DNA from 2 places in the Tissierella carlieri genome. Region 1 is predicted to be linked to the other one. Evidence: riboswitches for the same ligand, from Rfam matches in the RefSeq annotation. Region 1 holds a riboswitch; the other holds the start of a gene.

Region 1 (3,431 bases):
ATGTTAGATTCCATGACCAAAACTCCAGCAATAGCAATTCTTTTCTTCTGACCATAGCTTAAAAAATGCAGGGGTTTGTCCACCAAATCAAGACCGCCAACTTGTTCCAATGCATTAGCTACTTTTTTCCTTATTATATCTTCACTAACACCAATATTTCTCAATGAAAAAGCTATATCATCAAATACGTTGGAGTAAAATAATTGTTGGTCGGGATTTTGAAATACAATGTTGACTTGCTTTCTATATTCCTTTAAATAAGCCTTATTATACTTTATAGGAGTATCATTATATATTATTGAACCTTTACTTGGCTTTAAAATTCCCATTATATTTAGGAACAAGGTTGACTTTCCAGAACCATTAGCTCCAATAACACCTATTACTTTTCCCTTTGATGTATCTATATTTATATCATTTAATGCCTTCGTTCCATCTTCATATTTATAGTATAAATTGTTTATTTTTAACATTTAATCACCTAATTTAAATTCTCCGCTATATAACTTACATTCCAAGGATATATTCATCTCATTATGTCTTATAAATACTCTGGTAAAAAGGTTTCTAATAAGTAATGCTATAGATCTTAATGAATTTCTCTTGTTTTCGTAACCAAATTTCATAGCTTGGGCTAAATGAATATTGTTCGCTTCTTCAATGAAAATAAATATACTCCTATAAATAAGTACCATTAATTCTATAAACAGCTTAGGTACCTTTAATTTCTTTAAAACCCTAATGATATCAATCATCGGAGTGGTTAATATCAGAAAATATACTGATGTTAAAGATGATAATACTGTTGTAAACAGTTTTATTCCTTTAGACATAGACTCCATAGTTATACCAATACAGATATTCATAATCTTGAAATAGTAAAGATAAAAATCACCATTTACTGAAATCATTATAGTAATTATACTAATGAATAGAAATGATACAGGTAATAAAAGCATCTTAAAATAGGTTCTAAAGGGAACTTTAGCTATTCCAATAACTAATATGATCATAAGAATAGTAATCAATAAATCAAGATAATAACTATTGATTAATCTTGACAATACTATGCCTCCACAGGAAAGAAGAATCTTTACCTGTGGAGGATAATTTCTTAATTTGTTAGTATATGCATATTTATCTATCAGCAACAATTTTGCGTCTTTCCTTTAATACACCAAGGATATACCCTATAAGACCTGCTCCTATAGCTACTTGAAGAGAAAATAATAAACTCTCTATTTCACCACTTGGTGGTTCCCAGAATGATTCAAACCATGGTTCATAATCTGGATTTATTTCCTGGATAACTCCTTCAGCCTCTCCATCTGCTCCGCCAAATTCAGAATCTCTTTTAATAATTAATGGAGTAATTACGATTACAATTATCAAAAATAAAAGAATAATATTTTGCTTAAATAGACTCTTCAAGTTTAATCACTCCTTCTTTTCTATATTCTTGAATAAGATTAAATACCATTACAGTTATAATTCCCTCAACAATTGCTAGCGGTATTTGTGTAACTGCAAATACAGATAGAAACTTTGTAAGAGATGCGGCAACTCCTCCTGTGGCATCTGGGAATGCTAAAGAAAGCTGAATTGATGTAATTACATAAGTAGCTAAATCTCCTAATGCTGCCGCTAAGAAGACTGTCAGGCTTTTATTTTTCCCTTCTTTACCCATTTTATATATACCATAGGAAACAAGTGGACCTACTACAGCCATGGAAAAGGAATTAGCTCCTAATGTAGTAATCCCACCATGGGCTAATAATAAGGCTTGGAATAACAATACTATAGTCCCTATAACAGTCATAGTTGTTGGTCCAAATAGTATTGCACCTAATCCTACTCCCGTTGGATGAGAGCAAGATCCAGTAACAGATGGAATCTTAAGGGCAGATAAAACAAATGCAAATCCTCCTACTAATCCTAGAATCATTTTATGATCCTGTCCTTCTTTCAAACCTTTTCCTACCTTTCTAAATCCTATGACTAAAAATGGTAAAGTTAATATTGACCAAATAATTGCCCATTTAATAGGTAGGAAACCTTCCATAATATGCATTGCTTGTGCAAGCTGTGGAGTTATAATTAAAGTCAATAATATACCCCACATTAATAATTTCTTTTTCATAAAATCACCTCACATTTATTTTTAAAGGAATACTCCTTTATATCTAAACTAGGTGACCTAAAAGGAAAATAAAAATCCCTAACCTGAAGCAGATTAGGGATGGAACTTATACTAATATTAACTATATAATAGTACAATTATAAGTTTTTCCTTCCCTCCGAAGGTCACTTCAATACTATTAGGCAGGTCTCCTGACTTGTGACTCATTTTACTCTCAGCACCTTCCCAGATTTCTCCAGTGGTATAAGCTGATTCTATCATCACTTACAGTAGCGGGGGCTGTATGGGATTTTCACCCATTTCCCTATTATTCTTATAGAACCTAATGTACTATATTCAATTTTCATTCTAATGCTATCATAAAATAATATTTAATACAAGATATTTTTGCAACTAAAAGATATAATATTATACCAAAGGTTGTTATGTCCATCTTTTACTTAGCTAACTAATTGGATCACAATATGGATTATTAATAATAATACTTCACTACGATACATAATTTCTATAGTGTTTTTTATATCTATTTTTCTAATTTCCTCAACCTTATCACCTATTGTAGGTTTCTCTACAAGCTTTCCATGATAATAATTATTTCCACCTAATTGAATATCTAGAAGCCCTGCAACAGCACCCTCTGGATATGCACAATTTGGACTCTTATGATTTTTTTTATCCCTGATCATTATCTTAAAACCATTTTTTATATGAAATCTCCCTAATGAACCTAAGCACATAAGAATTCCTGTAATTCTTGATGGAATATAATTAAATATATCGTCTACCTTTGCAGGAAAATATCCTAGATCAATATATTTATCATTCATATAACCTAACATAGAATCCATAGTATTGATAAATTTATATGCTAGTCCTCCAGATGCTCCAAATAGGATTATATAAAATAGTGGAGCAATGACCCCATCAGATGTATTCTCTGCCACAGTTTCTACTGTTGCCCTTATAATTTCCTGTTCTGAAAGATTTTTAGTTTCCCTTCCAACAATATAAGAAAGTCTTATCCTAGCTTCTTCTATACCTATGTCTAGAGCTTTTGATACCTTCATGGCTTCATAATGCAGACATCTTGCAGCTATACATGTATAGATTAAGTAAGTATTCACTATAATATAAAGAACTTTATATTCTTTTATAAGCTTTAATAACAAATATGGCGTAATAAAGCCAAGTGAAATATTAATTATAACAATAATAAATCCAGCAAACTTAAGTCCTTTTTTTGATCTAGCAATTTTTCTTGCTAATTTTTCTTCAAAAGCAATCATTCTTC
Region 2 (3,431 bases), on a different contig from region 1:
TAGATCCATTGCAGTTAATAATAAAAAATCAATATTGATTAATTAGATTTCTAATTAGATGAGGAAATACGAGAAATCAAACTTGATAATTTGAATGAGATAATTATCGAAGAAACAGTGGGGCCATATTCACGATTCAGTTTTTTATTTATGGTGGTAGCCATAGTCACAGGTGTAGGGTTCATGTATTTTTTATCAGGATTAGTTCTTAAACCTGCAAAAAGATTAGCTACTGATATTTTAAGTATTGATAGAGCATGCTATATCTAATTTATGGAGTAGACAGATCTCGCTCCAGAGAATTTGGTGGTTCAAGTCCTGGTCTTGCTATTGCAAGGGAAATCATAATTCAGCACGAAGGAACCATAGTATATGAAAAAAATCAGCCCAAGGCAGTCGATTCACAATTACATTATCGCTTAAAAAATATATCTAAGTCTTTGTTGGAAAGTTCAGCAAAGGTTTTTTCTTTATCTAATATCAACCTTTGATTTACTAAAACAGCTATAGACTTAAATTTTAGTCAAAATTATAAGGAGGATAAAAAATGAAAAAGCAAATTATGAAACATTTAGCAGTATTGCTGTTAATATCATTTATAATGGTAAGTGTTTTAAGTGGCTGTATATAAAAGTTGGATAGTACGAATGTAAATAAAAAATATTCAGAAACGGGATCGACTAACAATAAAATTAGATTTTTAATTCTGTCTTGAACTTTTTTGAAGTAACCCCAAAATCCAAAAAAACCAATTAAACCAAGTCATTTAGAATTTTTTGTATATAATATTAAGGATGCACTTAAAAATCCCAATGGACCTAAATTAGCAAATAATTTACTATTGTGTGTAATCCCTCTTGTCAAAGTAATGGCATGAATAAATCTTAAGAATTTTAAATAGTATTAAATGTCATTAGATATGGTAAATAACAACTTTAGGGAAGATGGACATAGATTAAATCCTCTTTAAATTTATATCTAAAATCATAAAAACAGCTCTAAATGTTAATAGAATGACCATATTTTCTCCGACCCAGCTTGAGGGGAACGTGCTATAATAATGACACGAGCATGAAGTATAGATAAATCAATGGGTTTGAAGTTCTATCTTAACCATATATTATTAATGTGTTGCATAGAGAATGGTTCTCATTGACAATAGTTATCAATGAAAGTATAATCGACATATACAATATACTATATAAATTAGGTGTTATTAACTTAATAGGGAATGTGGTTAAAATCCACAACAGCCCTCGCTACTGTAAAAAGAGTTGTACCTTATAAACCACTGGGAAACTGGGAAGGTGAGGTATTCTAAATCTTTAAGTCAGGAGACCTGCCTAATTATCTATTAAGCTTTCGATGGGGAGGTAATTAATATTATGAAAAAGACATAGCCTAATATGTACTATAAAAAACATATTATATATTAGGAGGATATTATGAAAAACGCAAACGAATTACCAAAATACGATGGTAGTAAATTAATAAATTTAACATTTCAATATTTAGAGACAAAACTTATCTATACGGCATTAGAACTTAATATATTCAACTGTTTAGAAACTGGAAAATCTATAGATGAACTAGCTAAATCATTACATTTAGATGAAAAGAATTTAGAGTACTTTTTGAAATCCTTAGTATCTATGGATTACATAAAATATGAAAATGGAATCTTTGAAAATACAGATGAAACTAATTACTTCTTAAATGAAAAATCTAATATGTATCTAGGTGAAAACCTTCTATACTGGAAAGATTTAACCAATATAGACAATATCCATGATTTATTGAAAAATGGAGCAGATAGAGATAATGCAAATAAAGACAATGGATCTGATTTCTTTGACTTTAGGTCAATGGGAAGAGGAGCTAGAAATTCAATGTACTTAGGTAGAGTACAGGGATTTGTAAAGCTTATGAAGTCATTATTTGACGAAAACAAATCAATAAAAGTACTTGATTTAGGTTGTGGTTCAGGAGTTCTTTCAGTTGAAATCGCCAAAAATTTCCCAAATGCAAAATGTACATTAATAGACCAAGCACAAGTTATTAACTTTACAAAAGACGTTATAGCAGAAAATAAAGTAGAAGACAGAGTAGAAGTTGAAGTAGGAGATTTTAATACTTATACACCTACAGAAAAATACGATTTAATTATAACTTCAGGAGTTTTAGACTTTGTAAAAGACATGGATAATATGAGTGATAAAATTTATAATTCCTTAGATGATGACGGATGTTTATATGTGAGCACTCATCAAATGAATGATGATTTTACTAAGCCTAAGAACTTTATACTAGGATGGCTTTCAGGTAATTTAAATGGATTAGACATTTTAAAGCCAGAAAGTTTAGTAATGGAAAGTTTAAATAAGTATTCACTTGTAGAAGTGGAAATTGAAAATCATCCAAGGACTATATTTAAAAAGGGTAATATAAATGAATAAAAAAATAGCACTAGGAATTATTATTTTAATCCTAGTTTCTTTTGTATCTCTATTTTTAGGAAGATATAGTATTGAACCTAGAGAAGTAATTGAAGCATTTTCAAATAAAATTCATAGTGTTTCAGAGGAATCCTTTAATAGTACTGTAATCTGGGATATTAGAATTCCAAGAGTATTATTAAATATACTGGTTGGTTTTGGACTTTCAGTAGCGGGAACTTCTTTTCAAGGTATATTTAAAAATAATTTAGTAAGTCCAGATATACTAGGTGTTAGTAGTGGAGCTGGATTTGGAGCGGCACTAGCATTACTGTTATTTCCAGGTTCATCTAAACTACTACTTACAATATCCTTTTCAATGGGAATATTAAGTGTCGCTATAAGTTATTTAATTGCAAAGATAAAAGTAGAAGATTCTGTACTATCTCTAGTGTTATCAGGAGTTATAGTAGGTTCTTTTTTCAATGCCTTAACTTCTTTTATAAAACTAATTGCAGATACAGAATCAACTCTTCCATCAATAACATATTGGCTAATGGGTAGTTTTACTGGAGCTAGTATGGATAAAGTATTTTTAGCAAGTGTTCCAATAATAAGTGGAATAGTAATACTGTTTATTTTAAGATGGAGAATAAACATTCTATCTCTAGGGGATGAAGATACAAAAAGCCTTGGAGTAAATCCAAAGAGAAATAGGGTTTTAGTAATAATGGCCTCTACATTAATAACTTCTGGTGCAGTAATGGTATCTGGAATAATTGGATGGATAGGAATGCTTATTCCAAATATATGTAGAGAAATCATAGGAGCAGATAATAGATATTTAATACCTTTTTCAGGAATAGTGGGAGCTATATTTTTAGTCTTAGTAGATTTAATAGCAAGGTCACTCACTGGAACAGAAATTCCTATAGGAATATTAACCGCTATTTTAGGTGCTCCAATGTTTATCTATACTTATACTAGGAGAGATAT

What was found. Region 1 has a riboswitch for cobalamin ahead of KQI38_RS10375 (energy-coupling factor ABC transporter permease). Riboswitches for the same ligand answer to the same signal wherever they lie in the genome.
Region 2: another riboswitch for cobalamin. It lies ahead of KQI38_RS00160 (methyltransferase domain-containing protein); the one in region 1 lies ahead of KQI38_RS10375 (energy-coupling factor ABC transporter permease).

Annotation. Positions count from the first base shown of each region.
Region 1 is NZ_JAHLOH010000033.1:37,556-40,986, forward strand. Features, by position in the region: gene KQI38_RS10360 (energy-coupling factor ABC transporter ATP-binding protein) at 1-473, opposite strand, end outside; gene cbiQ (cobalt ECF transporter T component CbiQ) at 474-1,154, opposite strand; gene KQI38_RS10370 (energy-coupling factor ABC transporter substrate-binding protein) at 1,138-1,431, opposite strand; gene KQI38_RS10375 (energy-coupling factor ABC transporter permease) at 1,415-2,140, opposite strand; cobalamin riboswitch at 2,305-2,481, opposite strand; gene cbiB (adenosylcobinamide-phosphate synthase CbiB) at 2,581-3,431, opposite strand, start outside.
Region 2 is NZ_JAHLOH010000004.1:259-3,689, forward strand. Features, by position in the region: gene KQI38_RS00150 (hypothetical protein) at 91-270, shown strand; gene KQI38_RS00155 (ATP-binding protein) at 258-491, shown strand; cobalamin riboswitch at 1,192-1,361, shown strand; gene KQI38_RS00160 (methyltransferase domain-containing protein) at 1,446-2,456, shown strand; gene KQI38_RS00165 (FecCD family ABC transporter permease) at 2,449-3,431, shown strand, end outside.